2 regions of the Hydrogenophaga sp. OTU3427 genome follow, and region 2 is predicted to be linked to the other one. Evidence: predicted binding sites of a transcription regulator. Region 2 holds the regulator's gene; the other holds the start of a gene.
What was found. The regulator FNR, encoded in region 2, switches genes on or off when oxygen is low (the NO sensors DNR and NnrR bind a similar motif). The targets are predictions, from matches to a motif close to TTGATNNNNATCAA.
Positions count from the first base shown of each region.

Region 1: AAHB17_RS14580 (fatty acid desaturase) is a predicted target of FNR. The motif match lies at 13,982-13,995, and genes of this name have one in related genera.

Region 1 covers NZ_JASATI010000024.1:2,240-21,574, reverse strand. Annotated here, with positions in the region: gene rsmA (16S rRNA (adenine(1518)-N(6)/adenine(1519)-N(6))-dimethyltransferase RsmA) at 1-344, shown strand, start outside; gene AAHB17_RS14625 (CHASE2 domain-containing protein) at 362-2,140, shown strand; gene AAHB17_RS14620 (hypothetical protein) at 2,137-2,973, shown strand; gene AAHB17_RS14615 (CHAT domain-containing protein) at 2,974-5,967, opposite strand; partial or broken gene AAHB17_RS14610 (barstar family protein) at 6,369-6,764, opposite strand; gene AAHB17_RS14605 (ribonuclease) at 6,811-7,227, opposite strand; gene AAHB17_RS14600 (NADP-dependent malic enzyme) at 7,445-9,772, opposite strand; gene AAHB17_RS14595 (phosphoglycerate kinase) at 10,005-11,198, shown strand; gene AAHB17_RS14590 (hypothetical protein) at 11,374-12,057, shown strand; gene AAHB17_RS14585 (FlgO family outer membrane protein) at 12,054-12,614, shown strand; gene AAHB17_RS14580 (fatty acid desaturase) at 12,785-13,939, opposite strand; gene AAHB17_RS14575 (glycerate kinase type-2 family protein) at 14,065-15,348, opposite strand; gene glxR (2-hydroxy-3-oxopropionate reductase) at 15,345-16,247, opposite strand; gene hyi (hydroxypyruvate isomerase) at 16,278-17,057, opposite strand; gene gcl (glyoxylate carboligase) at 17,135-18,910, opposite strand; gene AAHB17_RS14555 (LysR family transcriptional regulator) at 19,069-19,335, shown strand, end outside.
Region 2 covers NZ_JASATI010000071.1:1,753-14,040, reverse strand. Annotated here, with positions in the region: gene ccoG (cytochrome c oxidase accessory protein CcoG) at 1-1,341, shown strand, start outside; gene AAHB17_RS23465 (nitrogen fixation protein FixH) at 1,364-1,627, shown strand; gene AAHB17_RS23460 (hypothetical protein) at 1,670-1,969, shown strand; gene fnr (fumarate/nitrate reduction transcriptional regulator Fnr) at 2,133-2,852, opposite strand; gene hemN (oxygen-independent coproporphyrinogen III oxidase) at 2,981-4,357, shown strand; gene AAHB17_RS23445 (sulfite exporter TauE/SafE family protein) at 4,406-5,086, shown strand; gene AAHB17_RS23440 (MATE family efflux transporter) at 5,091-6,479, opposite strand; gene AAHB17_RS23435 (alkene reductase) at 6,554-7,630, opposite strand; gene AAHB17_RS23430 (SDR family oxidoreductase) at 7,662-8,366, opposite strand; gene AAHB17_RS23425 (NADP-dependent oxidoreductase) at 8,448-9,449, opposite strand; gene AAHB17_RS23420 (TetR/AcrR family transcriptional regulator) at 9,558-10,163, opposite strand; gene AAHB17_RS23415 (DMT family transporter) at 10,278-11,204, opposite strand; gene aceA (isocitrate lyase) at 11,550-12,288, shown strand, end outside.

The DNA of each region.
Region 1 (19,335 bases), on a different contig from region 2:
CCACGGCGCAATACGGCCGCCTGAGCGTGATGCTGCAGTGGCGCTACGACATGGAAGACGTGTTGTTCGTGCCACCCGAGAGCTTCGATCCCCCGCCACGGGTGGACAGTGCGGTGGTGCGCATGGTGCCCCTGGCCCATCCCCCCAAACTCGACGCCCACCTGCTCGAAGAACTGGTGCAGGTCGCCTTCAGCATGCGCCGCAAGCTGCTGCGCCACAGCCTGGGCAAGTGGCTGGACGCGCGGGATTTCGCCGGCCAGTTCGACCTGCAGCGCCGCGCCGAGGAAGTCCCGGTCGACGAATACGTCGCCCTGGCGCAAACGGTGCTGGCACCGGCCGGCTGAACGACACGGGGCGGGGCATGCCAGCCAGACCTGCCACCGCCCTGCTGGCCTGGCTGGCCACCTGCCTTCTGCTGGTCCTGGCCACCCTGGGCCCGCTGCCCCGGCTGGACAACGTCAGGCTGGACATGCAGTGGCGACTGCTGCGCAGCCTCCAGGAACAGCGCGCCCCGACCGACGACCCCAACCCCATCGTGGTCGTCGGACTGGACGACGCCAGCCTGCGCGAACTGGCTCTGCCCATCGCAACACTGCACCGCCCCCTGGGAGACTTCCTGCGCGCCATGGCCCAGGCCCAGGTCCGCGCAGTGGGCGTGGACATGGTGCTGCCCGAGACCTCCTACGACGGCCTGCAGCCGGGGCTGGACCTCGCTCTGGCGCGTGGCATAGCGACGCTGCGCAGCCGCGCTCCCCTGGTGTTCGGCCTGGGCGCCCAGGCGGACGGCAGCCCGCGCCCGGTGCTACCTCTGTTCGAGCGCCTGCTGGGCACCCAGGGACTGGCCACCGTGTTCATCCCGCGCGATGCCGACGGCGTCACGCGCCGCTTCGACGAACGTCTGGGCGAAGGTGGCGCAACCGTGCCCACGCTGGCGGGCCAGCTGGCCCGCCAGCTCCAATGGCCGCTGCGCCCCGGCGTGCTGCCGCTGCACCGGGGCGAGCCCTTTCAACCGCTGCCGCTGTCGCAGGTGCTGCAATGGCAGGCCCAGGGCGACGAGGCCGCGCTGCGACGCCACTTCCAGGGCCGGGTCGTGCTGCTCGGCAGCCTGCTGGCCCACGACGACCAGCACCGCGCGGCGCTGCCACTGGCCACCACCGATCAGGGAGGTCAGACCCATGGCGTCTTCCTGCACGCCATGCAGCTGCGCGCCCTGGCCGGTGGTGGACCCGCGCGCGAATGGCCGTGGCCCGTGTGTGCCGCCCTGGCCGCCGCCCTGGCGCTCACCGCACTGCTGCGGCCCACGGCGGCGCGCTGGGCGCTGGTGGCGGGCGGTGCGCTGCTGCTGCTGGGCGCGAGCGCTCTGGCCTTCGACGCCGGCTGGCACCTGCCGGCCACCACCTGGGTGCTCGCCCTGCTGCTCGGACTGGGCCTGCGTTCGCTGGCCGACGCCGTCCGCGCCCTGGCCGAGCGCCGCCGCCTGCGCCTGGCTTTCGACGGCGCGGTGAGCCCCCCGGTGCTGCAAGCCATCCTGAGCGGCCGACTCAGCCCCCAAGCAGGCGGCGAACGGCGGGCGATCTGCGTCCTGTTCGCCGACCTGAGGGACTTCACCACCTTGAGCGAACACCTGCCGCCCGAGGACGTGACGGCCCTGCTCAACCGCTATTTCGAGCACATGACGCAGGCCATCCACTGTCACGGTGGCACGCTTGACAAATTCATCGGCGACGGGATCATGGCCTTCTTCGGCGCCCCCCAGGCCTTGCCCACCCCCTGCGTGCAAGCCCTGGACGCCGCCCAGGCCATGCACCACGCACTAGCCACCTTCAACACCGACCAGGCGCGTCTGGGCGGCCCACGGCTGCAGATGGGCATCGGGCTGCACTGGGGCGACAGTTTCGTCGGTTTCGTGGGCGCGCGCTCACGCCACGCCTACTCCGCCATCGGCGACACCGTGAACACCGCCGCCCGGCTGGAAGGCCTGTGCAAAACCACCGGCTGGCCAGTGGTGCTGTCCGACGCGGTGCTGCAGCAGTTGGAGCCCGTCTGGCACCAGCGGGTGCGACCCCTGGGCGAACAGATGCTCAAGGGCCATTCGCCGCTGCCGGTCCATGGTTGGAATCCCGACGAGGACAGCCCATGAAACGCCACCTCACCGGCCTTGCAGGCGCCCTGGTGCTGGCGCCGGCCCTGGCGGCCCCCCTCCTGGTGATCGACCTGCAGGGCCAGGTGGCGCGCCCGAGCCGGCCGCCGCTGGCCTTGCTCGACGAGTTGCAAGCGGGCGAACGCATCGACCTGCCGGTCGGCGCCCGCCTCACCCTGGTGGACCTGGCCGATGGCCGCGAATACCGGCTGACCGGCGGCGCGCAGGCACAGGTTGCGCCCACAGGCCTGACGAACGCCCAGGGTCAGACACTGGCGGCGCAAGTCACGTCCGCGCGCACCCTGCCCATGCTGGCACTGAAACAAGGGCAAGCCGCGCCCGCCACCCTGGTCATGCGCGACCCGCGCGCCGAGGGCCTGCCAGCCCTGCGCGAGCCGGTGCGCACCCTGGTCCTGGACACACGCCCCAGCTTCCGCTGGGATGCCATCGTGGGCGCCCGCCGCTACCAGTTGCAGCTCACCCAGCCGGACGGCCATGTGGTCTGGGAGACCGAAACACGGGCGCCGCAAGCGACCCTGCCGCCCGAGCTGCGGCTGCGCGAGGGCAGTGACTACGGCTGGCGCGTCATCGCCTGGGGCCTGACCGATCCACAGTGGGAATCGAGCGCCCGCTTCGCGGTGGCCGACGCCGCGCTGCGGGACCGACTGGCCGAGCAGCGCGCGCTGGCTGGCGACGACTTCGGCGCCCGGCTCTTCCTTGCCACCCAGCTCGACGCCGTGGGCGCTCGGGCAGAGGCTCAGGCCCTGTGGCAGGTGCTGGCACGGGAGCGCCCGGAAAACGCGGTGCTCAAGGCGCGGGCCGCCGCCCACTGATCAGCGCAGGGGATCACCGAACAATGCGTAGGCCGACCAATAAAAAGGGTGGCGCCAGTGCCCCCCGCCGGCACGGCCGTCGGCCAGTTCCAGCTGAGCCTGGCGCAGGCTCTCGGCACGGCCCGGTTCGCCACCCCGCCCGAAGCGGCCGAAGGTGCTGGCGGTGAGCTGCGCGGCAGAGCGCGACTCCACCGCCCAATGTGTGGCCAGCACCGAGCGCGCCCCGGCGAAAAAAAAGCCCCGCACCAGGCCCGACATGGCACCATCGCCGCGCTCGCCGGCCGCCGTGTTGCAAGCCGACAGCAGCACCCACTGCGCGTTCAGCCGCAGGCCCAACACGTCGTCGAGTTCCAGCAGCGGCGAGTCACGCTCGTCGGCCGCAGCGGCCAGCGCCAGCGAGGGTTTGGAGACGCCGGGCAGTTCGCCGGGCATGAGCGCGTGGGTGGCAAAAGCCACCACGCGCCGATCGCTCAAGTCGGCCGCCAGCACCGCGCGGCGGGTCGCGGCGGCACCCAAGACCAGATCCCGCGCAGGGTCGGCGCCCAACGCGACCGCGATGGCCTGCAATTCGCTGCGGGTGTCGGGCAGGGCGGGCAAGCGGCCGTAGCGGAAACCGCGCTCGGCGTCGTAGGCCGTGGCTGTGTTGCCTTCGACGCCCGCCGCGGTCTGGAAGACCGGATCGCCAAAACCCAGCAGCGGCCGGGGCGCCACCGCTCGGTCAGCGGTGCGGCGCAGGCTTTGCAGGGCCGAAGCGGCCGGCAGCTGAGCCAAGGCGCTGCGCCGCAGCCACCAGGGCACGGCCTGAGGGTCGGCCGGCGGCGCCGTGACCAGGGCACCGATCGGAAATCCGGCCAACGGCCCCTGGGTGGCGAATGACAGCACGCGCACCTGCGACAAGGCCTCGTCCAGCGGGGCAAACAGATCGCGGTACAGACCGTACAGACCATCCAGATCCGCGGCGGCGGCACCCGCAGTGGGCGCCGCCGCCAGATCGAGGCGGGCGCGCAAGCGGGCCACGCGTGCCGCCAGTTCCCGGCGCGGCAGCGGGCTGGCCGAAAAGACCACGGGCACGCCGGGTCGCAACAGCCAGACCAGCGTGGCCTGATCGGTGGAGTGGACCAGCAGCAGACCCTCGCCGGCCTGAAGGCTGCGCGCCAGGTCGTCGGGCCTGGGTATCAGTGGCGTCACCAGATCGGCGTAGTCCGGGAACTGTGCAGCGATGCGCTCGCGCAAGGACGCCAGTTCTGCCCGCACCTGACCGCCATCACCCTGTCGTTCCCGGATCTGCTCACGCAGGGCCTTCAGCTTCTCCGCATGCGCACGGCGCTCCTCCACCGCCGCGGCCTTGAAGGCCTCGGTCTGCGACTCGCGCCGCATGCGGTCCTCCTCGTTGAGCAGGCCCGCCAGCCCGCCGAAGATCGCGGCACTCTTCTGGCGCAGCACCTGCTCCGCCTCCAGCGACTGTGCCAGCGCAGGGCTCGCGGCCAACACGCGGGCGCTGCTGTCGGTCAAGGCGCGCTGGGCGCTGCCCAAGGCCAGTCGATCCGCCAACTGGAAAGCGCGCTGCAACATGGCCGCCGCCGGCGGCTGGCCGGCCAGCGACCGGCCCGCCACATGGGCCATGAACTCGTCGAAGGCAATGCCCAGCACATAGCCGCGGACACCGCGCAGGTCCAGGTCCAACCACCCGCTGCGCAAGTCCAGTGCGCTGGCGAACAAGGTTTCGTAGTCGCTCATGGCACCACCCACGTCGCCACGCAACAGGCGCACCACGCCCCGCACCCCCGCCGTTTCCTGGAGCAGCGGGTGGCCAGGGCCGTACAAGCGGGTGCGGAAGCGGTGGATGCGCTCGACCGCCTCGTTGGCTTCGTCCAGCCGGCCGGCCTTGGCCGCCAGCAGCGCCGACATGCGCCAGTCCGACGCCCGCGTGCGCGCCAGCACATCTGGCGGCATGTCGGCCAGAAAGCCCCGGTAGGAGGCATCCGCCTCGGACCAACGCCGCAGGCCGATCAGCGCACGCACGATCTCCTGGCGCGCCAGCCATCGGGTGTGGCTGGCGGCGTTGGAGCCGGCACGCTGCAACATGTCGTCAGACAGGCGTGCTGCGGTCAGCGCGGGCTCGAACTGCTGGGTCGCGTTCAGGCTGGTGGCCAGGCGGTAGTTCCAGCGCGCGCCCATGCTTTCGGACAGGCGCCCGGCACGCCACAAGGCGATGTTGCCCTGTGCGATCTCGATGGCCTCCTGTGGCCGGTTCTGGCGCACCAGCGCATAAACCAACATGCCTTGCGAACCATCGACCCGTCCGCTGGCCTCCCGCACCTGGTGCTCGGCCTGGGGCCCACGCGCCGCGAGGGCCATCGCCAGATCACGCCGGGCCAGCCCCAGTGCTTCGCGCAGCGAGGCCGTCGCGGCCGGGAGGTCGCCCATCGCGCGCTCCACCTCGGAACGCGTCTGCAGCCAGTCCACCTGCAGCGCCGCGGACACCCCGCCAGCCTGGCGCCACTGGCTCACCAGACCGTCCGCGCGTGACCAAATGCGAAGCAGGATGGCCCGGTCGTTTCGGGCCGTGGTGTAGTAGGCCTGCCGCAGCGCGACGGAGGCTCGCGTGACCAGCGTCAGTCGTGAATCGGCGATGTAGGTCTCGCAGGCATCGAGGGCGACGCCAGAGCGGCCCCAGTTGAATTCGGCATTCAGGTAGATGGTGATCCACTCTTGGGCCTGCGGCCCGCGGGTGACCGCGGCGTCAGCAAGCTGCCGGGCGATGTCCAAGGCGCGGGCACGCTGCGCGAGCACAATGGCGGCGCTGTACTGGCGCTCCAGCAACTCATACCGCGCCGGTCCCGTGTCTGCGGGCGTGCGGGCCAACACTTGCTGTGCCTCGGCCGGGCTGAGGTTGGCCACCGGCTCTTCGTTTTCGGTCAGCCCCTGCACCTGGGCTTCATCGCCCTCGGCTTGTGCCCACAGGGAGACCGGCCATGCCGTCAGCAGCCCCACGGCGACCGCCCAGATCCGAACCCTGGTTGCAAGACAACTTTGCTCCATTGCACGCCCCACGTGTGGTGGGCGCCACCATGCGCCCGCGTGCAGTATCGGGCGCCACACCCACGCTGACAACCCACAACCGCTGGGCCACATGGCACCGGCTGGCGCTGTCGCCCCAAGACCCGGAACACGGTGGATGGAGCAAAAAAAAACCGCTGCATGTGCAGCGGCCAGATCGGGGTTGCCCTAGGCGCGGCGCGGGGCGAGCCTCAAGCCGCCGCCAGCCAGTAGCCGGCGTTGAACGGGCTGCTCATGCGCAGGGCCATGGGGCTCACGTCCACCAGCTTGTCGGTGGGCATGGGCTCATCGGCCGCCGCGTCGACGCCTTCGCCCTTGGGCGCACGGGCGACCGAGAACGAGTAGAAGCAGCGGAAGGGAATCTTGCGGTCGGACCAGTAGTCGGCCACGTCGCGGAAGATGTCCAGCAGCTGCTCGCGCGCTTCCTTGTCGAACTTGGCGTTCGCCGGAATGTGCTCGAGCACGACGATGAAGCCGGTCTGCGGGCCCGACTTGTGCACCAGGTCGGTCATGCTGTCGTAGAGCGCATCGAAGTTCTTGCCGAAGGTCGACGGCAGCGTGTACTGCGCGGCGATCAGGTCCAGCACGTCCTGTTTGCTCTGGGCCGTGGCCAGGTTGGCATACAGGAAGTGGTGGCCCAGTTGCTCGGCCGCGGCCTGCAAGTCCTTGACGCTGTACGCTCGGATCGATTGAACGATGTTGGTGCGAACCGTACGAAGTGGCGTGTCCATCTCCGTCTCACTTTCGATAACAAAAAGTTAAAAATGCTGTCTCAGATCACTGCACGATGCGCTTGAAGCTCGTGTAGTGATCCTCGGTGTAATAACAAGCCTCGGGCGTTCGAACCTGGGTGCCGCCACAAACGATGCGACGCGCACCGCGGTGGCTCAATCCGGGGGTGGGCACCGTGTACTCGCGGTAGAAACCGCGTTTGTGCCGGGGCAACAAGCGCTCGCGGTTGCCAAACACCGTCCCGTCCTTTTCATACCGAAAGGGCCCGCCCTGCCTGATCTGAACCATCACGTCACGCCCGGAGGCGGGCAACGCTGCCAAGGCAATGGTGTCGGACGGCGAACGGGTGACCAGTGGTTCGGAGCTGTCAGCGGAGGTGCGCGCCTGTACGCCAAGCGTCGATGCAACCGCCAACGCGGCCGCGACCACCCAGGCCTTGCCCCAAGCCTTTTTCCGGTTCATGAAAAAACCCTGTTCCTTACGCAATCAACCCGGCCCCGAAAGCCCCGTCAACAAGCTGCTGACAGCGGGTTTACGAGCCCGGGTTAACCCTTAAATTCAAGGTCGCAAGTGTGCCTGAAACGCGACAAAAACGCAAGCCCATGCCCAAAAAGCGGGCTCTGCCCGGGAACGGGCAGAGATCGCATCAGGCAAAGTTGGTGTGTACCAACTTCCGATTTCAGCTATGGCGGGCGGCGTTGGCGTCGGCCACGGTGAGTGCGGTCATATTGACGATGCGCCGCACCGTGGTGCTTGGGGTGAGCACGTGCACCGGTTTGGCCGCGCCCAGCAGCACCGGGCCGATGGCGATGTTGCCGCCGGCCGCCGTCTTGAGCAGGTTGTAGGCGATGTTGGCCGAGTCGATGTTGGGAAAAACCAGCAGGTTGGCGTCACCGGCGACGGTGCTGTTGGGCATCAGCGCCTTGCGAGCGGCACCATCGAGTGCCAGATCCCCGTGCATTTCGCCATCCACTTCCAGCCACGGCGCCTGCTCGCGCAACAGCGCCAGGGTGCGCCGCATCTTGATGGCGCTGGGCTGGTCGCTGCTGCCGAAATTGGAGTGGCTCAGCAACGCGGCCTTCGGCGTGATGCCGAAACGCAGCATCTCCTCGGCCGCCATCACGGTGATTTCGCACAGCTCCTCGGCGCTCGGGTCGTGGTTGACGTGGGTGTCGACCAGGAAGACCTGGCGGCCGGGCAGCATGAGCGCGTTCATGCAGGCGTAGATGCGCACGTCCTGCGGGGTGCTGGGGCTGCCGCCCTCGGTCTTGCCGATCACCTGGTCGATGTGCATCAGGTGCTGGTGGGTGGTGCCCCAGGTGCCACAGATCAGGCCATCGACCTCGCCCTTGCGCAACAGCATGGCGCCGATCAGGGTCAGGCGCCGGCGCATCTCGATCTTGGCCAACTGCACGGTCACGCCCTTGCGCTCCAACAGCTGGTGGTAGGTCTGCCAGAAGTCGCGGTAGCGGTGGTCCTGCTCGATGTTGACGACGTCGTAGTCCAGCTCCTCCTTCAGCCGCAGGCCGAACTTCTCGATGCGCTGGGCGATCACGGCGGGGCGTCCGATCAGGGTCGGACGGGCCAGGCCTTCGTCCACCACCACCTGGCAGGCGCGCAGCACGCGCTCTTCCTCGCCCTCGGCATAGGCGATGCGCTTGTTCGCGGCCCGCTTGGCGGCGGCATAGATGGGCTTCATCATGGTGCCCGAGGCGAACACGAAGCTCTGCAGCCGGTCGCGGTAGGCATCCATGTCGGTGATGGGGCGCAGGGCGACGCCACTGTCGGCCGCCGCCTGGGCCACGGCCGGCGCGATCTTCATCATCAGGCGCGGGTCGAAGGGCTTGGGAATCAGGTACTCGGGGCCGAAGGCCAGGGCCTCACCCGCGTAGGCCGCGGCCACCACCTCGCTCTGCTCGGCCTGGGCCAGCTCGGCGATGGCGTGCACCGCCGCGATTTCCATTTCGTCGGTGATGGTGGAGGCCCCCGCGTCCAGCGCGCCCCGGAAGATGTAGGGGAAACACAGGACGTTGTTGACCTGGTTGGGGTAGTCGGTGCGGCCGGTGGCCATGATGGCGTCGTCGCGCACCGCCTTCACGTCCTCGGGCGAGATCTCGGGGTTGGGGTTGGCCAGGGCCATGATGACCGGCTTGGCCGCCATCTTGGCCACCATCTCCTTCTTGAGCACGCCACCGGCGGACAGGCCCAGGAAGATGTCGGCGCCTTCGATCACCTGCGACAGCGTGCGCTGCTCGGTCTTCTGGGCGAACTGGACCTTGTCCTCGTCCATCAGCTCGGTGCGGCCTTCATAGACCACGCCGGCCAGGTCGGTGACCCAGATGTTCTTGCGCGGAATGCCCAGCTTGACCAGCAGGTTCAGGCAGGCCAGGGCGGCGGCGCCGGCGCCGGAGGTGACCAGCTTGACCTCCTTGATGTCCTTGCCCACGACCTTGAGGCCGTTCATGATGGCCGCGCCCACGCAGATGGCCGTGCCGTGCTGGTCGTCGTGAAAGACCGGGATATTCATGCGCTCGCGCAGCTTGCGCTCGACGTAGAAGCAGTCGGGGGCCTTGATGTCCTCGAGGTTGATGCCGCCGAAGGTGGGCTCCAGCGAGGCGATGATCTCGACCAGCTTCTCGGGGTCCTTCTCGTTGATCTCGATGTCGAACACGTCGATGCCGGCGAACTTCTTGAACAGCACGCCCTTGCCTTCCATCACCGGCTTGGAGGCCAGCGGGCCGATGTCGCCCAGGCCCAGCACGGCCGTGCCGTTGGTGATGACGGCCACCAGGTTGCCGCGGCTGGTGTACTTGAAGGCGTTGACCGGGTCGGCCACGATTTCCTCGCAGGGCGCGGCCACGCCGGGCGAGTAGGCCAGGGCCAGATCGCGTTGATTGGTCAACTGCTTGGTGGCCGCAATCGCCACCTTGCCGGGCGTGGGGAACTCGTGGTATTCGAGCGCGGCGCGGCGCAGCTCGGCGCGCTTGTTTTCCTGATCCTGTGACATGTGATGCGTCTCCAAAGGGTTCGAGCCCGGCGCCTCCCGGCCCGAGGGTGCGCCATTGTAGGCGTCGCTCAGGGGACAACCCTAGTAAGCAAGACCACGTAGGCGGTTGTTTCGCTTTTGACTTTTTGTGCGGCATCCGAAACAGCGCCTCATGCCTGAAAGGCTGGCGCAAAGCGCCACTTCTACAATCACCGGCTGCGCTCCCGCCCGCCCCTTTTCCACCCGCCCCGACATGAACTTCATCCGCTTCTCCGATCTGTGCGCCCAAGGCCGTGCCCAAGGCCAGCGCGTCTTCATCCGCGCCGACCTCAACGTGCCACAGGACGACAGCGGCGCCATCACCGAAGACACCCGCATCCGCGCCAGCGTGCCCTGCATCCGCATGGCGCTGGACGCCGGCGCCGCCGTGATGGTGACCAGCCACCTGGGCCGCCCCACCGAAGGCGCCTTCAAGCCCGAGGACTCGCTGGCCCCCGTGGCCACCCGCCTGGCCGAACTGCTGGGGCAACCCGTGCGCCTGGTGGCCGACTGGGTCGACGGCGGCTTCACGGTCCAGCCCGGCGAGGTCGTGCTGCTGGAGAACTGCCGCCTCAACGTGGGCGAGAAGAAGAACAAACCCGAGCTGGCCGCCAAGCTGGGCAAGCTCTGCGACATCTTCGTGCACGACGCCTTCGGCACCGCCCACCGCGCCGAGGGCACGACCTACGGCATCGCCGAGACCGCGCCCATCGCCTGCGCCGGCCCGCTGCTGGCCGCCGAGATGGATGCGATCGCGGCCGCGCTCCAAGCGCCCAAGCGCCCGCTGCTGGCCATCGTCGCCGGCTCCAAGGTCAGCACCAAGCTGACCATCCTGCAGGCGCTGGCCAAGAACGTGGACGGGCTGATCGTGGGCGGCGGCATCGCCAACACCTTCATGCTGGCGGCGGGCCTGAACATCGGCAAGAGCCTGGCCGAGCCCGATCTGGTGGGCGAGGCCCAGGCGGTGATCAAAGCCATGGCAGCCCGCGGCGCGGCCGTGCCCATTCCCACCGACGTGGTGACGGCCAAGGCCTTCGCGGCCGACGCGCCGGCCACGGTGAAGAAGGCCACCGAGGTGGCCGACGACGACCTGATCCTGGACATCGGGCCGCAGACCGCGGCCCTGCTGGCCGCGCAGCTCAAGGCCGCCGGCACCATCGTCTGGAACGGCCCGGTGGGCGTGTTCGAATTCGCTGCGTTTGAAAACGGCACCAAGGTGCTGGCGCAGGCCATCGCCGAGTCGAGCGCGTTTTCCATTGCCGGTGGCGGTGACACGCTGGCGGCCATCGCCAAGTACGGGATCGAGCAGCAGGTCGGTTACATCTCCACCGGCGGTGGCGCCTTCCTGGAGGTGCTCGAAGGCAAGACCCTGCCGGCTTTCGAGGTGCTGGCCCGGCGCGCTGCTTGAGTCTCCTCAGGCATTCCGCCATAGCGGAATGATGTGCAAAAACAACCGTGGCGATGCGCGCCCCCTTGCGGCCCAGAAATTCCTTGTGAACGGCATTGATTCCGAACAGAATTAACAATCCGTTCATCCGTGGTAACAAATTGCCACGGCCGCATTTCAGCACCAGGAGGGACGCATGAAAATTTCCAAAGCCGCTGGCATGTCGGCGCTTGCCGGCCTGCTGGCCACCCTGGCGGGTTGCGCCAATTCGCCGATTCCGCTGGCCCAGAACTTCGAACTGACCTCGCAGTACAAGGTGCGTTCGGCCGGCCACTGGGACCTGGTGTCCAAGGACGTGGTCAGCCAGACCGCGGCGACGCTGGACAAGGCGGGCGTGGCCAACGCCCCCGTCTACGTGAGCCTGCCCGCCAAGCCCAGTGCGTTCGACCAGGGCTTCCGCGAGTTCCTGATCACCAAGATGGTCCAGGGCGGCAAGCAGGTGCTGACCACCAACAACCCGCAGGCGCTGCAGGTGAGCTACCAGACCCAGGTGGTGCGCCACAACAGCCCGCGCCCGCACTTCATTCCCGGTGGTTTCACCATGCTGGCGGGCGGCCTGATGGTGGCCTACGGCCTGCGCCTGGAGCACGTCGACGCCAAGCTGCTGGGCGCCCTGGGCGGCGCGGCCGCGCTGGATTACGCCAGCAGCGTCAACTCGGGCGGCCCGACCGCCACCGAGCTGATCCTGACCACCACCGTCACCCGTGGCGGCCAGTACGTGGCCCGCAAGACCGATGTCTATTACCTCGAAACCGCTGACACCCCGCTGTTCGTCAACACGGCCATGCAAAGTGTGAACTACAAGGTGGTGTCGCAATGAGCCAGCGTTTTGTCCTGGCGGCCGTGGCCGCCGCTGCCGTGATGGGCCTGTCGGCCTGCTCCACCTCCGCGCCCACCCGCGTGGAACCCACCTACGACGAAGCCGCCAACAACGCCTTCATCGCCAGCAACAAGGCCGCCATCGACAAGCTGCTGGCCGGTGTGAGCCGCGAGAACGTCGGCCAGTCGGCCGTGCTGGTGGCCACCGTGGTCAACGTCAACGACCTGTCGCGCGCCGCCCCGCTGGGCCGCACCCTGTCCGAGCAGTACGCCTCGCACCTGGTGGCCAACGGCCTGCACGTGAAGGAGCTCAAGCTGCGCGGCGACGTGTTCGTCAAGGAAGGCACGGGCGAGCTGCTGCTGTCGCGCGAGATCAAGGACATCGCCAAGTCGCACAACGCGTCGGTGGTCCTGGTCGGCACCTACTCCACCGCCGCCAGCGTGACCTATGTGAGCCTGAAGATGGTGCGCACCGAGGACGGCCGCATCCTGAACGGCCACGACTACGCCCTGCCCAACGACCGCGACGTGCAGCGCCTGCTGCAGGTGCCGCGCTGACGCTGCGTTCCCCCAGTAAGAAAGGCGGCCACTGGCCGCCTTTTTTGTGGGTGCTTCAGGGCGCTCATACGGCTTCGCATTCAAGCGTAGAACGGGGCGGGAAGCCGAAGACAGTGCTGTCGCACGGCGAGGCGAACCACCGAAGTTATGCGTTTGAAGGCGACGTCGTATCAGGCCGCCGGCAGCAGGGCCGGGCCGGTGGCGCGGCCGCGGAAATCGGTCCAGCACTGGCGGCTGAAGTCGTAGAGCTTGCAGGCACGCGCGGTGTCGAAGTACCAGCGCCACGAGAACGGCTGCACGATGATGCGCTCGGGCAGCAGGTGTTCCAGCGCCTTCTGGGCGTCCTTCAAACGGTAGAGCGGGATGCTCATGTCCACGTGGTGGGCGGTGTGCTCCATGATGTGGTGCACCAGCGCGCCGATGCGCAGCGGAAAGGTCAGGTGCACCGTGGTGGACACGAACGGCTGGGCGCGCTGCCAGGCGCCGCGCTCGTCGTGCCACTTCACGCGCACGTGGGTGTGGTGGCCGTAGATCACGAAGCCGACCATGTGGAACCAGAACAGCAGCGGCAGCACCAGGCCACAGACCAGCATCAGCGCCACCGACTGGCCGGTGGCCAGGGCGGCGGCGGTGATGCCGGTGGCCCACAGCAGGCCGAAACCCGACACCAGCAGGCAGTCGCGGGTGAAGATGGCGCGATGGGTGCCGCCCGACTGCGCCGGGCTGGGGAACATCATCTTCTTCCACCAGATCTCGACCATGTAGTACACGCCCGGCCCCCAGCCGCTGCGGTAGAGGCGCTCCAGCGCACGGCGTGCGGGCGGCAGGGCGGCGTATTCGGCCTGCGTCAGCGGCGCCCACACGAAGTCCACGCCCTTGAGGTTGGTGAAGCCGTGGTGCACCACGTTGTGGCCCATGTCCCACAGGCTGTAGGCGGTCAGCGAAGGCAGGAAGGCGATGCGGCCCAGCCACTTGTTGAGGCGTCGGTGGGGCGTCAGGCTCTGGTGGCAGGCGTCGTGGCCGATGATGAACAGGCGCCCGATCACGAAGCCGGCGGCCAGGCCACACAGGGCCTTGAGCCAGACCGCGTCGGCCAGCACCACGCCGGCCAGCAGGCCCAGCCACAGCGTGTAATCCAGCGCCAGCAGCCAGATCGCACGCCAGGTGACGCGCTGCGACAGCGGGATCAGCCAGGAACGGATCACCTTGCGGTGCGGCAGGGGGGCGTCCGGGCTCAGCGGCTCCGGCCAGTCCAGTTGGGTCCCAGAAGCAGAAGTATCGGTTTGAGATTTCATGGCAGTGCGCGGTCCGACCGCGTCAAACATCAGCAGACCGGCCGATGCTAGTGGCTGACCCGTGACGGGGATTTGACGCAGATCGAACAAACGGCGCTTTTTTTCGGCCCGGATGCCTTTGGACCGACCAACGGCGCGCTGGCACCGCACCCGGCTCAGGCGGGCGCGCCGATCAGGATGGCCCGGAAGTCGTTGACGTTGGTCAGCGTCGGCCCGGTGCGCACCGAGGCGCCCAGGGCCTCGAAAAAGCCGTGGCCGTTGTTCTGAGCCAGGTGGTCCAGCGGGCGCAGGCCGTGTGCCCAGGCGCGGGCCAGGGTGCCGGGGCCCAGCCACGCTCCGGCGATCGGCTCCACACCGTCCACGCCATCGGTGTCGCCCATGAGCGCATGCACGGCCGGGTGGTCGCCCAGGGCGGCGGCAAAGGCCAACAGGCATTCGACGTTGCGCCCGCCACGGCCCTGCCCGCGCAAGGTGACGGTGGTCTCGCCGCCCGACAGCAGCACACAGGGGGCGGGGAAGGGCTGGCCACGTTCGAGCACCTGGCGGGTGATGCCGGCCAGCACCTTGCCCACGTCACGCGCCTCGCCCTCGATGGCATCGCCCAGGATGTGGACCGCGTGGCCGGCCTCGCGCGCCACCGCGGCGGCGGCCTCCAGCGCCTTCTGCGGCGTGGCGATCAGGCGGGCCTCGGCGCGTGCCAGCCGGGGGTCGCCGGGTTTGACCGATTCGCCCGCGCCCGATTCGAGCACGGCCCGCACCGAGGCCGGCAGGGCGATGCCGTGGCGCCGCACGGTGTCCAGCGCGTCGGCGCAGGTGCTGGGGTCGGCCACGGTGGGGCCGGAGGCGATGTCGATGGCGTTGTCGCCCGGCACGTCGGACAGCAGCAGCGTGATCACCCGTGCCGGGTGGCAGGCGGCGGCCAGCCGGCCGCCCTTGATGGCCGACAGATGGCGGCGCACGGTGTTCATCTCGACGATGCTGGCACCGCTGGCCAGCAGGGCGCGGCCCACCGCCTGCTTGTCCGCCAGGGAGATGCCGGGCAACGGCAGGGGCAGCAGGGCCGAGCCGCCGCCCGAGATCAGGCACAAGACCGTGTCCTCGGTGCGCAGGCCCTGGACCAGGCGCAGCATGTCGAGCGCGGCCTGCTGGCCGGCGGCGTCCGGCACCGGGTGGGCGGCCTCGACGATGGCGATGCGCTCACAGGGCACGGCGTGGCCATAGCGCGTGACCACCAGCCCCTCCAGCGGACCGGGCCAGTGGTCTTCCACCGCGCGCGCCATGGCGGCCGACGCTTTGCCGGCGCCGATCACGATGAGCCGGCCCGCGCCCAGCTCGGCCGGCGTGGGCAGGTGCGGCGGCACACACAAGGCCGGCTGGGCCGAGGCGATGGCGGCGTCGAACAGGCGCCGCAGCAACTCGGGCGGCGTCATCGCGTTCATGCCGGCTGGCCGATCTCGAAGTTGGCCAGCTTTTCCAGCGCGCGCACCATGGCCGAGTGGTCCCAGGCCCGCCCGCCGTGGGCCACGCAGGCATTGAACAGCTCCTGCGCGATGGCGGTGTTGGGCAGGGACACGCCCAGCGCACGAGCGCTGGACAAGGCCAGGTTGAGGTCCTTCTGGTGCAACTCGATGCGAAAGCCCGGGTTGAAGGTGCGCTTCACCATGCGTTCGCCGTGCACCTCCAGGATCTTGCTGGCCGCGAAGCCGCCCATCAGCGCCTGGCGCACGCGGGCCGGGTCGGCACCGGCGCGGGCCGCGAACAGCAAGGCCTCGGCCACGGCCTCGATGTTGAGCGCAACGATGATCTGGTTGGCCACCTTGGCGGTCTGGCCGTCGCCGTTGCCGCCCACCAGGGTGATGTTCTTGCCCATCAGCTCGAACAGCGGCTTGACGCGCTCGAACACCGCCTCGTCGCCGCCGACCATGATGGACAGCGTGGCGTTGCGCGCGCCGACCTCGCCGCCCGACACCGGCGCGTCCAGCATGTCGCAGCTCAGGGCCTTGATCTTGTCGGCAAACACCTTGGTGGCGATGGGCGAGATGGAGCTCATGTCGACCACCGTCTTGCCCGGCGTGAGCCCGGCGGCGATGCCATCCTCGCCGAACAACAGCTTCTCGACGTCGGGCGTGTCGGGCACCATGGTGAAGATGATGTCGGCCCGGGCGGCCACCCCACGCGCGTGGGTGCATTGGGTGGCGCTGCTGGTGGCGATGGCCTCGGGCACCTTGCTGCGGGTGTAGACAAACAGCTGGTGGCCGGCGGCGATCAGGTGCCCGGCCATGGGCGCGCCCATGATGCCGAGGCCGATGAAACCGATCTTGAGGGGAGAGGAAGTCATGGAAGGTTCTGCCAAATAAATGAATGGGGATCAGCCGACGAGCGCGCTGCGCCAGCCCAGGCCGGCCTCGGTGGTGGTGGCGGGCTTGTATTCGCATCCCACCCAGCCGGCGTAGCCGATGCGATCGAGGTGGGCGAACAAAAAGGCGTAATTGATCTCGCCCGTGCCGGGTTCGTTGCGGCCGGGGTTGTCGGCCAGCTGCACGTGGCCGATGCGCGCCAGGTGCTGCTGCAGGGTGGCGGCCAGCTCGCCTTCCATGCGCTGCGCGTGGTAGATGTCGTACTGCACGAAGGCGTTGTCGGCGCCCACCTCGTCCAGGATGGCCAGCGCCTGCGCGGTGCGGTTGAGGTAGAAGCCCGGGATGTCGAAGCTGTTGATGGGCTCGATCAGCAAGCGCAGGCCCGCCGTCTTCAGCTCGGACGCGGCGAAGCGCAGGTTGTCCACCAAGGTCCGGCGCGCGTCGGCCTCGGTCACGCCAGCCGGCCGCTTGCCGGCCAGGCAGTTGAGCTGGCCCACGCCCAGGGTCTGGGCGTAGGTGATGGCGCGCGCCACGCCGGCGCGGAATTCGTCCGAGCGGCCGGGGAGGCAGGCGATGCCACGCTCGCCCGCGTCCCAGTCGCCGGCGGGCAGGTTGTGCAGCACCAGTTGCAGGCCGTTGTCGTCGAGCCGGCGCCGGATCTCGGCGGCCTCGAAGGCGTAGGGAAACAAGAATTCGACCGCGTCGAAACCGGCCTGGCGCGCCCGCGCAAAGCGGTCGAGGAAAGGCACTTCGGTGAACAACATGGTCAGGTTGGCCGCGAATTTCGGCATGGGGTCTCCTTGAATGAAATCGGGGGTTCAGGGCGCCAAAGCCCCCAACGCAACGCGTGGCGCGGGGGGGGGCGATGTCAATCCAGCAGGCCGATGGCGGTGGGCGCGTCGGCGGCACTCAGCGCCAGTTCCTCGAACTCGTTGATGGCGTCGATCTCGGTGCCCATGGCGATGTTGGTCACGCGCTCCAGCATCACCTCGATGACCACCGGCACCTGGAACTCGGCCATCCACTGTTCGGCCTGGCGGATGGCGGGCTGGATCTCTTCCTGCCGGTGCACGCGGATGGCCTTGCAGCCCAGGCCCTCGACCACGGCCTTGTGGTCCACGCCATAGCCGTCAAGCTGGGGCGCGTTGATGTTGTCGAAGCCCAGCTGCACGCAGTAGTCCATGCTGAAGCCGCGCTGCGCCTGGCGGATCAGGCCGAGGTAGCTGTTGTTGACCACCATGTGGATGTAGGGCAGCTTGAACTGCGCGCCCACGGCCAGCTCCTCGATCATGAACTGGAAGTCGTAGTCGCCGGACAGCGCGACGATCTTGCGCGTGGGGTCGGCGGCGCGCACGCCCAGCGCGGCCGGAATGGTCCAGCCCAGCGGGCCGGCCTGCCCGCAGTTGATCCAGTGCCGCGGGTGGTAGACGTGCAGGAACTGCGCGCCGGCGATCTGCGACAGGCCGATGGTGGACACGTAGGTGGTGTCGTGGTCGAAGTTGTTGTTCATGCACTGGTAGACCCGCTGCGGCTTCATGGGCACGGCGTCGAAATTGGTCTTGCGCAGCAGGGTGCGACGGCGCTCGCGGCATTCGGCCACCCAGGCGCTGCGGTCCCTGAGGGTGCCGGCCGCCTGCAGCTCGCGCGCCACGGTCACGAACAGTTCCAGCGCCGCCTTGGCGTCGGAGACGATGCCAAGGTCGGGCGTGAAGACGCGACCGATCTGGGTCGGCTCGATGTCCACGTGGACGAAGGTGCGGCCCTTGCAGTAGACCTCGGTGCTGCCGGTGTGGCGGTTGGCCCAGCGGTTGCCGATGCCCAGCACAAAATCGCTGGCCAGCAGGTTGGCGTTGCCGTAGCGGTGGCTGGTCTGCAGGCCACACATGCCGGCCATCAGCGGGTGGTCGTCGGGGATGCTGCCCCAGGCCATCAGCGTGGGGATGACCGGCACGCCGGTCAGCTCGGCGAACTCGACCAGCAGCTCGCAGGCATCGGCGTTGATGACACCGCCGCCCGACACGATCAACGGCCGCTCGGCCGCCTGCAGCATGGCGATGGCCTTTTCGATCTGCTTGCGGGTGGCGGCCGGCTTGTAGGCGGGCAGCGGCTCGTAGGTATCGATGTCGAATTCAATCTCGGCCATCTGCACGTCAAACGGCAGGTCGATCAGCACCGGCCCCGGACGGCCCGAGCGCATGAGGTGGAAGGCCTGCTGGAAGGCGCGTGGCACCTGGGCCGGCTCCAGCACCGTGGTCGCCCACTTGGTGACCGGCTTGACGATGGAGGTGATGTCCACCGCCTGAAAGTCTTCCTTGTGCAAACGCGCCCGCGGCGCCTGGCCGGTGATGCACAGGATGGGGATGCTGTCGGCCTGTGCCGAGTAGAGGCCGGTGACCATGTCGGTGCCGGCCGGGCCGCTGGTGCCTATGCAGACGCCGATGTTGCCGGCCCGGGCGCGGGTGTAGCCCTCGGCCATGTGCGAGGCGCCCTCGACGTGGCGGGCCAGCACGTGCGAAATGGTCTGACGTTCGCGCAGCTGGGCGTACAGCGGGTTGATGGCGGCGCCGGGCACGCCAAAGGCCTGTGTGACGCCTTCCTTTTCCATCACGAGCACGGCGGCCATCGCGGCTTTCATCTTGGGCATGGGGTCTCCTGGGATAGGGGGTGGTGTTTGGGTCCGTGGTGAACCCGCTGGACGCATGGTCCGCGTCCATGCCTTTTCCCGGAAGGCCGCCGCCACTCATTTCGCTTATTCCACGGTGGAATGGACAGGGGAGCAGGAAGGCGTTTAACCTCCTGTCCATGGAGCGTATTCAAGCGATTCGTCTGTTCGTGCGTGTGGTGGACCTGGGCTCGTTCAGCAAGGCCGCGGCCGAGCTGGGCATGGGTCAGCCGGCGGCCACCAAGCAGGTGCGGCGCATGGAGACGCAGCTGGGCGCGCGCCTGCTGCACCGCTCCACCCACGGCGTCACGCCCACCGAGATCGGCCTGCTGTACTACGAGAAGTGCAAGATCATCGCCCACCACGTGGACGAAGCCGAATCGATCGCGACCCTGCTGCAGACGCAG
Region 2 (12,288 bases):
ATCTACCCGCGCTCCGTGCAGGGCCTGTTCGCGAAATGGCGGTGGGCGCTGGTGTGGCTCACGCAGCTGGTGTTCTACGGCCTGCCCTGGCTGGAATGGAACGCCCGCCAGGCGGTGCTGTTCGATCTGGAGGCGCGCCGCTTCTTCATCTTTGGCCTGGTGCTCTACCCGCAGGACTTCATCTACCTGACCGGCCTGCTGGTCATTTCGGCGCTGGCGCTGTTCCTGTTCACCGCCGTGGCCGGGCGCCTGTGGTGTGGCTACGCGTGCCCGCAGACGGTGTATACCGAGATCTTCATGTGGATAGAGCGGCATGCCGAAGGTGACCGCTCGGCCCGCATGCGACTGGACCAGGCGCCCTGGTCGTTCGAGAAGCTGCGCAAGAAGGCGCTCAAGCAGGGCGCGTGGATTGTGCTGGCCCTGTGGACCGGCTTCACTTTCGTTGGCTTCTTCACACCCATCCGCGAACTGAGCGCCACCACGCTGGCGTTGGCGCTGGGGCCGTGGCAGAGCTTCTGGATCTTCTTCTACGCCTTCGCCACCTATGGCAACGCCGGCTTCATGCGTGAGCAGGTGTGCAAGTACATGTGTCCCTACGCGCGTTTCCAGAGCGCGATGTTCGACAAGGACACCCTGATCGTCACCTACGACGAGGCGCGTGGCGAACCGCGCGGGCCACGCTCCAAGAAGACCGATCCGAAGTCCAAAGGACTGGGTGCCTGTGTCGACTGCACGCTGTGTGTGCAGGTCTGCCCCACCGGCATCGACATACGCAAGGGCCTGCAGTACGAATGTATCGGCTGTGCGGCCTGCATCGACGTCTGTGACGACGTGATGGACAAGATGGGCTACCCGCGCGGCCTGATCCGCTATTCGACCCAGAACGCCCTTGCCCAGGGCTGGGGGCGGGCCGAGGTGCTCCGGCACGCGCTGCGCCCGCGGGTGCTGGTTTACAGCGCCATCCTGGGCCTGATCTGTGTGGCGGTGGGGGCGAGCCTGTTCTTGCGCACGCCGCTCAAGGTCGACGTGATCCGTGACCGCGGTGCGCTGGCCCGCATGGTGGAGCAGGGCCGCATCGAGAACGTCTACCGCCTGCAGGTCATGAACGCCACCGAAACCACGCAGACCTACGCGATCGAGGTGTCGGGTCTGCCCGGCGTGGCGCTGGCCTCCGAACCCACGGTGGAAGTGCGCTCGACCGAGGTGCGCTCGGTGGGGGTTCGGGTGCAGGTGCCGCCAGGCGCCGCGCCGGGCTCGCATCCGATTGCCTTTGACATCCGTGCCACCGGCGCCGAGGCCATGCACGTGAGCGAGAAGGCTGTTTTCCTGGTGCCACGCTGAGCGCCACACACGAAAGAATCCCATGAGCACGATCAAGTCCTTGCCCACCGTCACCCGCGCCTGGTGGCGCGAGCCCTATGTCTGGCTGATCATCAGCGGCCCGCTGGCGGTGGTGGTGGCCGGCCTGGTCACGGCGGCGATCGCCATCAAGTACCAGGACCCGGTGCTGGATGCGCAGTCGCCGCGCATCCAGCGATCCGACACCGACAACAAGTCGCTCACGCTGGCGCCCGCGCAGCAGGCGCGCAATCACGCGGCCACCGCCACCCTGCCCGAGAAGCGCTGAAGCGCCCGGCGGTCCGCAGACCCTCAGAACAAGGAGACAGCAATGCGCCTGCAACGACTGATGTGGATCGCCTGGCCGGCCTTTCTGGTGGCCGGCGTGCTGGAGATGGTGGTGTTCGCGATGGTCGACCCCGAGGACCTGCACCGCATCGGCGGCGGCGAACTGGGCTTGTCGCGGCAGGCGATCTACACCCTGTCCTTTTTCGTGTTCTGGGGCATGACCATGGCTTCCAGCGCGCTCACCACGCTGCTGTCCCTGTCGCCCTTCGAGGTCAACCGCTGCCCCGTGCCGGTCGATCAGCGGCCCGCCGACTGCGCCCGGGAGGGCAACAACTGCTGCTGAAGGCTGTGCGCGGGTCTGCTCACCCGGCCCGATCAGCGCGATCGGCAGCGCATGCAGTGGATCCATCCGGGGGACACCAGCGGGCCGGCTCTGCCGGACCGCTGGTGTCCCCCCCTTGAGGGGGGACTCGCGCTACACGAAGTGAGCGAGAAACGGGGGTGGGTCAGCTGCAGACCTGGGGATTGACGATGCGCTTGAGCGCCTCGGTGTCCATGATCTTCACATAGCGCTGCTTGACCTCGATGACGCCGTCGTCGACGAATTTCGAGAAGGTGCGGCTCACCGTTTCCAGCTTCATGCCCAGGTAGCTGCCGATTTCCTCGCGGGTCATGCGCAGGATCAGCTCGGACTGCGAGAAGCCGCGCGCATGCAGGCGCTGCACCAGGTTGAGCAGGAAGGCGGCCAGGCGTTCCTCGGCCCGCATGCTGCCCAGCAGCAGCATGACGCCGTGGTCGCGCACGATCTCACGGCTCATGATCTTGTGCACGTGGTGCTGCAGCGTGTTGAACTCGCGTGACAGCATCTCCAGCTGGTCGAAGGGCATCACGCAGACCTCGGCGTCCTCCAGCGCGATGGCGTCGCACGAGTGGTGGTCGGACACGATGCCGTCCAGGCCGATGATCTCGCCCGTCATCTGGAAACCCGTCACCTGATCGCGCCCATCGGCGGTGGTGACGCAGGTCTTGAAGAAGCCCGAGCGCACCGCGTAGATCGAGGTGAAGCGGTCCCCGGTGTTGAACAGCGCCGCACCGCGCTTGACGCGCTTGCGGGTGGAAATGACGTGGTCCAGCTTGTTCATTTCCTCGTGGCTCAGGCCCATGGGAAGGCAGAGTTCACGCAGGTTGCAACTGGAGCACGCGACCTTGATGCTTTGGACGTCCATGCTGCGATTGTCGGGTGTTTCCCCATGTTAATAGAAAACTTCACTGACATTTCGTTCGGCTTGACCCAGATCAAGGGTGGAAACCCGGGCTTGAGGCACAGTCAAAACCACTTTGGAGATGCCCTGTGATGCACGTGATTGACGAACAACTGCTGCGCCGTTTCGACGTGCCGGGGCCGCGCTACACCTCGTACCCGACAGCAGACCGTTTCGTCGAGGCCTTTGGCGAGGCCGACTACATCCAGGCGCTGGAGCAGCGCCGCGCCGGCTCGTTGGCCCTGCCGCTGTCGCTCTACATCCACGTGCCCTTTTGCGAGTCGGTCTGCTACTACTGCGCCTGCAACAAGGTCATCACCAAGCACCACAGCAAATCGGCCGAGTACCTGCGCTACCTGGCGCGAGAGCTGGACCTGCACGTGCAGCACTTCGGTCGCGGGCACCACGTGTCGCAGCTGCACATCGGCGGCGGCACGCCCACCTTCCTGAGCGACGCCGAACTCAGCGACCTCATGCACACCGTGCGTCGGCATTTCAACCTCGTGCCCGGCGGCGAGTATTCGATCGAGGTCGACCCGCGCACCGTCAACGAACAGCGCCTGGAGCACCTGCACCAGCTCGGCTTCAACCGGCTCAGCTTCGGCGTGCAGGATTTCGATCCCGCCGTGCAGAAGGCGGTGCACCGGGTGCAACCGGCCGAGCAGGTGTTCGCGTTGGTGGCGGCGGCGCGGCGCATCGGCTTCGAGTCGGTCAACGTCGACCTCATCTATGGCCTGCCGCTGCAGACGCCCGAATCCTTCGCGCGCACGCTGACCCAGGTCACGCAGCTGCGGCCCGACCGCGTGGCGCTGTACGCCTACGCCCACCTGCCCACGCGCTTCAAGCCGCAGCGCCGCATCGTGGCGGCCGAGCTGCCGGTGCCGGCCGACAAGCTGGCCATGCTGTCTCAGTCGCTCGACACCTTCATCGACGCCGGCTACGTCTACGTGGGCATGGACCATTTCGCCCTGCCCAACGACGCCCTGGCCGTGGCCAAGCGCCAGGGCCGGCTGCACCGCAACTTCCAGGGCTACAGCACCCAGCCCGACTGCGACCTGATCGCCCTGGGCGTCTCGGCCATTGGCCGCGTGGGCGCCACCTACAGCCAGAACGCCAAGACGCTGGACGAGTACTACGACATGCTGGACCAGGGCCGCCTGCCCATCGTGCGCGGCCTGGCCCTCACCCGCGACGACCTGGTGCGGCGCACCGTCATCATGGCGCTGATGTGCCAGGGGCGGCTGCAGTTCGAGTCCATCGAACTGGGCCACCTGCTTGACTTCCGCAGCTACTTTGCCCGCGAGCTGGAAGCCCTGGCGCCCATGCAGGCCCAGGGCCTGGTGAAGGTGGACGACCAAGGCATCGAGGTGACCGACGCCGGCTGGTTCCTCGTGCGTGCCATCGGCATGGTGTTCGACAAGCACCTGCGGGTGGACCAGGACCGCGCCAGGTTCTCGAAAATCATCTGAATGGCCTCCAGGCTCCACTGCGGCGCGGGTCGCTGCTAGAGTTCGTCCATGCAAACGTCCATGGCCGTGACGGCCCTGTTCATGGGGCTGGTGGGTGGTCCACACTGTGTGGCCATGTGTGGTGCGGCCTGCGCCGGCATCGCCAGGGCCTCGGCGCCCCGCACGCAGCAGGCCATCGTCGGTTTTCAGCTGGGGCGCATCCTGGGTTATGCCACCCTCGGAGGCCTGGCTGCGGCCACCGTGCAGGGCCTGGGCTGGCTGGGCACCAACACCGTGGTGCTGCGCCCGCTGTGGACGGCCTTTCACGTGCTGGCGCTGCTGCTCGGTCTGCTGCTGGTGCTGCAGGCGCGCCAGCCCGCCTGGGTGGACGGCGTGGCGCAGACCGTCTGGCGCAAGGCCAGGCCGGTGCTGGCGCGGCTGGGCGGCAAGGCGCCTTACGTGCTGGGCGCCGGTTGGGCGCTCATGCCCTGCGGCCTGCTGTACTCCGCCTTGCTGGTGGCCTCGCTGTCGGCCAACGCCATCGAGGGCGCGGTCATCATGGGCCTGTTCGCGCTCGGCACCTCCGTCTCCATGACCCTCGGGCCCTGGCTGCTGCTGCGCTGGCACGCCGCCGGCAGCCTGCGTGGTGGCGCCTGGGGCATGCGCCTGGCCGGTGCGGCCCTGGTGATGACGTCGGGTTGGGCGATCTGGATGGGATTGACGAATCCGACCGGGCTGTGGTGCGCCTGATCCATCACCGCTCGGCGCCCCAGGCCGTGCCATGCACGGCAAGCGCGGTGGCCAGCCCATAGGCGGCCATGCCCAAAGCGACCAAGGCGAAGATGGTCCACGCCGGCGCCTGAGCGACCGCGAGCGCCCAGCCACCCAGTCCCACCAGAACCAGCCGCAAGGTGCCGGCCAACACGGGACCGGCCACCTTGCCCGCGCCCAGTGACGAGAAATAGAGGGACAGCCCGAGTCCGAACAGCCCATAGGCGGGTCCAGCCCAATGGAAATAGGTGGCCGTTGCGTCCAGGAGGGTCGGGTCCTGCGTGAAAAGGCCGGTCCACAGATCGGGCGCCAGTGCCAGCACCGCGCCCAGCAAGCCCAGGAGCCCGGCCGCCAAGGCGGAGGCGGACCACGCGGCCCGGCGTGCCCGCGCGACGTTCCCGGCGCCGATGGCCATGCCCACCAGCGGCACCGACGCGACGCCAACGGCGAAGGCCACGGGAATCAGCAAGAACTCCAGCCGGGCACCGATGCCGTAGCCCGCCAACGCGGTGGTGCCAAACTGCGCGACCAGGCGGGTCAGGATGAGGATGGTCAGCACGGTCTGGAGGGGCGATATGCAGGCAAAACCACCCACCCTCAGGATGGTGCGTGCCAAGGGCCACTGCAGGGGTGTCGAACGCAGGCGCAAGTGAATGCGTGCCCGCCCCGAACGCAGGTGGCTGTACAGGTACGCTGCGCCCAACCCGTAGGCCAGCACCTGCCCGGCCGCCACGCCCGGCATGCCCAGCCGGGGGAATGGCCCCCAGCCCAGCCCCAGCGCACCGCTGATCGCCACCTGCCCCAAGGCCACCAGCAGCAAGGTGGCCGACGGCACGGACATGTTGCCCGAGCCGCGGATCACGGACGAAAACGTGTTGACCAGCCAGATGAAGATGGAGCCCAGAAAGGCGATGTTGGCGTAGGCCAGCGCCTGGCTCAGCGCCTCACCCTGGCCACCCAAGACAGCAAACAGCCACGGTCCCAGGGCCAGCATCAGCACCATGAACAGCGCCCCCGCGCCCAGGCCTATCCACGTCGCATGCACCGCCAGGGCATTGGCACGTTCGCCATCGCCCGCGCCGAGGGCCTGGCTGACCGCCGACGAGACGCCACCGCCCATGGCGCCCCCCGACAGCATCATCTGCAGCATGACAAACGGAAAAACCAAGGCCATGCCCGCCAGCGAGCCGACGCCAAAGCTGCCGACGTAGCCGGTCTCCGCAATGGCGGCCAAGGCCGTGGCCAGCATGGCCAGCATGTTGGGCACGGCGAGCCGCAGCAGCGTGGGCGCCAGCGGTGCGTTCAGCAGTGGGTTGACGGCATCGCGCTTGCCCACGGATGGCGTGGGCGGTGAGGTCTGTGGTGTGCTCATGGATGCGTGTCTTTGCGGTGAACGAGGGCCGTGTCGGGCCAACATGCCGGGGCTTGATCAGGGACCGGGTGCACTCAAGCTGCCAGCAACGGGTAGTCGGTGTAGCCTTTCGCGCCGGGGGTGTAGAACGTGGTCATGTCGACGGCATTCAGGTCGGCATGCGTCGACATCCGCTCGACCAGATCGGGGTTGGCGATGAAGGGCCGACCGAAGGCGATGAGATCGGCCTCGCCCGCGTCGAGCGCGCGTTCGGCGCTGGCTCGGTCGAAGCCGCCGGCCAGGATGAGCGTGCCTTTGAAGGCGGCGCGCAGCCTGGCTTTCAATGCCGAGGGCACGGGTGGCGCGCCCATGGCGGCATGGTCCAGCAGGTGGACGTACTTCAAACCCAGCGCGGAGACTGCCTGCACGAGGGACACATACTGCGCGTCGACGTCGGCAAAGCCACCCGTGCCGTTGAAAACGCCATGCGGCGACAGCCTGATGCCCACCCGGTCGGCACCGATGGCGGCGACCGTTGCCTCGGCCACTTCGAGCGCAAAGCGGTTGCGCGCCTCGATGCCGCCGCCGTAGGCGTCGGTGCGCCGGTTCACGTTCGCGTTCAGGAACTGCTCGATCAGGTAGCCGTTGGCGGCGTGCAGCTCCACGCCGTCAAACCCCGCCTCGATGGCCAGCCTGGCCGCTTGCGCGTATTCGGCGACGGCGTGCCGGATGTCGGCGACGGTCATCGCCCGGGGCCCGCTGTGGGCTTGCATGCCCTGGGTGTCGGTGTGTATGTCACCGGGGCAGACGTCGGCCGTTGGGCCGAGCACTTCGGCGCCGGTCGGGAGGTTGGCCACGTGGGCAACGCGTCCGGTGTGCATCAGTTGCACGAAAATTTTGCCGCCCTGGGCATGGACCGCCCGGGTGACCTCGCGCCAGCCGCGCACGTGCTCGCTGTTGAAGAGCCCGGGAATGCGCGCGTAGCCCAAGCCGTTGGGTGATGGGGACGTGCCCTCTGTGATGATCAGGCCGGCCGAAGCGCGCTGGCCGTAGTGGTCCGCCATCAAGGCGTTGGGGGTGTTGGCATCGACCGCACGGCTGCGTGTCATGGGCGCCATGACGACGCGGTTGTTGAGGCGAAGGCCGGGTGTGGCCAGAGGCGTGAAAAGCATGTGAATCCTTGAGATGAAGAGTACCGGGGTGTCAGGCGGTCTGGGGCAGGTAACTGGGCCGAGCGGCCGTCAGGCCTTGTTTGACATGCCCCGTGAGTTCATCCGCCAGCACCTCGTCCCGACCCGATTCGAGGCCGTCGAGCGCACGCCTGACGATGTCGTCAGGACCGGTTTTCGGCACATCGAACCCCCGCGTGAGGTCGGTATCGACGTAGGCCATGTGCAGTGCCGTGACCTGTGTCTTTTGCGCCGAGAGTTCGTGGCGCAGTGCGTTGGTGAGCGACCACGCGGCCGATTTGCTGGCCGCGTAGGCCGCCAGCTCGCCGCCGTTCACCCAGGAAGCCACCGACAGCACGTTGAGCAAAGCGCCGCCGCCGTTGGACTTGAGGGCCGGGGCAAAGGCCTTGCTGACGCGAAGCATGGCGAAGAAGTTGGTTTCGAAGATGCGCCGCGTGATGTCTTCGCTGTCGGCCGCGAGAAAACCGCCGGGTTGGGCGATGCCGGCGTTGTTGATCACCAGCGTCACGTCCGACGCCCGCGCCGCGGCCGCGGCCACATCGTCCGGGTTGTTGACGTCGAGTCGCAGCACCTCCACACCGGATTGGGTGACGGTCGCGGGGTCGCGTGCGCCCACGTAGACCTTGCGGGCGCCCCGCGCGAGCAAAGCGCGTGCGAAGGCCAGTCCAATGCCACGGTTGGCGCCCGTGACCAGGGCGACGGCGTTTTCAATTTTCATGAGGATCTCCGAAAAAAATGAGCAACAAACACATTCAGCCGGCGCTGCCCACAACAGGCCGCCACGCTGCAACCAACACCATCACCGGACCTTGACGACGACCTTGCCGCGGGAGCGGCCCGCGTCCACATAGGCCATGGCCTCGTTCGTTGATTCGAATGGGAAGACGCGGTCCACCACGGGTCGCAGGACACCTGCGTCGAACAGGGCGGTGATCTCCCGCAACTGGGCGCCACTGGGGCGCATGAAGAGGAAGGCGTAGGCGATGGATCGGCGCTTGGCCAGCCGCCGAATGCCCGCACTCAGCAGCCACATCACCACCCTCACGAACCCAGGGGCGGCGATCGCCTGGCCAAACGCCGGATCGGGCGGACCGGAGATGGAAATGAGCTTTCCGCCGCGCTTGAGCACTCCGACGGATTGTTGGAGTGTCTTGGTGTCCTGGCTGTTCAGGACCACGTCCTGATCGCGCAAGACATCGGCGAACGACTGCGTCTTGTAGTCGACCACGGTGTCCGCGCCCAGCCCCTTTACGAACGCCACGTTGGCCGTGCTGGTGGTTGTCGCCACCGTGGCGCCCAGGTGTTTGGCCAACTGGATGGCCAACGTGCCGACGCCACCGGAGCCCGCCTGAATGAAGACTTTCTGTCCTGGTTTCAACTGCGCCTTCTCGACCAGTGCCTGCCAGGCCGTCAAGGCCACCAGTGGCACCGATGCGGCCTCTTCCATCGTGAGGCCCTTGGGCTTGGGGGCGAGGGACGCCTCCTGGACCACGACAAACTCGGCGAAGCCGCCGATGCGGAAATCGTCGAGCCGGGCGTAGACCTCGTCGCCTGGCTGGAACTGCCGCACCCTCGCACCGACCTGGACCACCACGCCCGCGACGTCGTGCCCCAGGATGACAGGCAGGTGGTAGGGCAGGATGAGCTTGAACTCGCCGTCGCGGAGCTTGCTGTCCAGCACGTTCACGCCGGCGGCGTGCACCTGCACCAGCACCTCGTCGTCGTTGGGTGTCGGAACAGGCATGTCCATCGGCTGCAACGGCGCCTTTTTGTTGTAGCCAGTGAGCACAAATGCCTTCATGCCGCAGCCTCGATCCGTTCGGTGCCAGGCGTTCGGCCGCGGTGTGTGTTGCTTATTTGCATGATGATCATCATATGAATTGGCAATAAAAAGCGGTGACCAGCGATTTCATCCGTGAGGTGGCGTCAGGTGTTGGAGCGCGGCTTCGCGCAGGCTGTCCGACAGATGCTGATCGTCGACCGCACGCGCCAACAGCAGGGCGCCCACCATGGTGGACACCGTCACCAGTGCGCGCTGATGCGCGCCAGACTGCCCCCAGTCTGGGGACAGGCGGGCCACCAGGTCGATCACTTCCTTGACATGCCGCGTCGCCACCCGCCGAACGTCGGGGATCTGGCGCGCGGTTTCAGAACCCAGTGCGGCCAATGGACAACCTGTGGCCACTTGCTCCTGGTGTGTTTTTGAAAGGTAAGCCGCGAGCAGCGACGCCAAGGCATCTTCCGGTGGAACGCTCATGGTGACGCGGGCCAAAGCGGCGGCGGACTGTGCGAACGCACAACTGGCGGCCTCGGCCAGCATCGCTTCGCGCGAGCTGAAGTGTGCGTAGAAGGCGCCGTGTGTCAGCCCGGCCTCCTTCATCAGGTCCGCAACACCTGTGCCGTCGTATCCGCTGCGGCGAATGGCGCGCGCCGCGACCTCCACGATGCGTTCGTGGGTGGCCTCTTTGGCCGCTGCCCGGGAGGTGCCTGTCTGTTTTCGCATGATGTGAATCATACGAGATTTTCCGACGCTTGCCATTGACCATCCTTGCCTCAAGGTCAATCGCGGACAACCCCCTTCTTGCTGTCTCCTTCGGCTTGCCTGTGGTGGCGGTTGGGTCCGTTGGACTCAGTGCGTCGCTGCGTTCGATGGCGCGGGCAGCGTGGCTAGCACCAGGCCCAGCAGGGCGATGCCAAAGGCCAGCATCTGCACGTTGGTCAGGCGCTCGCCCATGAACAGCACGCCGATGGCGGCGGCGCTGACCGGCAGCATCACGGTGAACACGCCGGCTTGGGCTGCGGGCACGGTCTTCAGCCCGGTCATCCACAGCCACACCGTCCACACGCTGGCCGCCAGGCCATAGAACACCAGCAGCAGCCAGAAGCTGGCCGAGACGCTGGCAAAGTCGAAGCTGAGCGCTGCCCACAGGCCCATGGGCGTGACCAGCGCGAAGCCCACCAGGTTGATCAGCGACGAGATGCGCTTGGGGCCCAGGCCCTGGGTGAGCCGCTTGCCGATCACCACGTAGGAGGCCTCACACACCACCGCCGCGAAGATGAGCAGGTTGCCCCACAGCGGCAGCGGCAGGCCGGCCCAGGTGGCGTCGGCCGTGGCGGCGGTGGCTGTGTCGGCCTTGGTGAGTGAGAACAGCCCAATGCCGATGGCCGCCAGCACGATGGCCCCGGCCGAGCGCTTGCCGATGCGTTCGTGCAGGAAGACCGCGCTCAACACGGCCACCACCGCCGGGATGGCCGACATGATGACGCCGGCCGCCACCGCCGTGGTCAGCTTGACGCCGAACAGCATGCAGACCGAGAACAGAAAGTTGCCCAGGAAGGATTCGAGAAAGAGCAGGGCGCGCGTGCGTGGGGTGAGCGGCGGCTCGTCGGCCGGCTTGCGCAACCAGCGCGCCATGGCCAGCCCGCCAATGCCAAACCGCAGCCAGGCCAGCAGGAACACCGGCATGGCCGCCACCAGCGGCTTGGACAGCGCCACGTAGCTGCCCACGAGGGCCATGCTGAAAGCGAGACAGAGGTAGGCGAGCCAACGGTTCATGCGGGGGAGGGCGGTTCGAGCAAAGTCGCCATCATGCCGCAGCCGATGCACGGCACTGGTGCCTGCACCACGGGCTGGCACCCGGCATCTCGCATGGAGAAAGCAAGTTTTTGTATTGTGAAAATACAAGATGCTGCGCTGCAGAAAAATTTCTCAATACAAGAGATAAAATTTCGTATTGAGAAATAAAATTGCAAGTTGTTGATTTTGAATGAATAAAAAACTTGTCTTGTATAAGACACAAGAGCGCGCAAAGTCTTATAGAAGACTTAAAGTATGGCCATCGGCACCGGTCTTGCAAGCAGCAACACCCCGCCTCCGTTTCAACCAACCAAGGAGTGACCCATGTCCCAAGCCCTCAATGGCCAACTGAGCCGCCAACAACAGATCGAAGCCCTGGAGAAAGACTGGGCGCACAACCCCCGCTGGAAGGGTGTGAAGCGCGGCTACTCCGCCGCCGACGTGGTCCGTCTGCGTGGCAGCATGGCCATCGAGCACACGCTGGCCAAGCGCGGCGCTGAAAAGCTGTGGGACAAGATCAACGGCGGCGCCAAGAAGGGCTACGTCAACGCCTTCGGCGCCATCTCCGCCGGCCAGGCCATGCAGCAGGCCAAGGCAGGCCTCGAGGCCGTGTACCTGTCGGGCTGGCAGGTCGCCGCCGACGGCAACACCTCCGAGACCATGTACCCCGACCAGTCGCTGTACGCCTACGACTCGGTGCCCACCATGGTCCGCCGCATCAACAACACCTTCAAGCGCGCCGACGAAATCCAGTGGGGCCGTGGCATCGAGCCGGGCAGCCCGGAGTTCATCGACTACTTCCTGCCCATCGTGGCCGATGCGGAAGCCGGTTTCGGCGGCGTGCTGAACGCCTTCGAACTGATGAAGAACATGATCGCTTCCGGCGCCGCCGGTGTGCACTTTGAAGACCAGCTGGCCGCCGTCAAGAAGTGCGGCCACATGGGTGGCAAAGTGCTGGTGCCCACGCAGGAAGCCTGCGAAAAGCTGATCGCCGCGCGCTTCGCTGCCGACGTGATGGGCGTGTCCACCATCGTGCTGGCCCGCACCGACGCCGAAGCCGCCA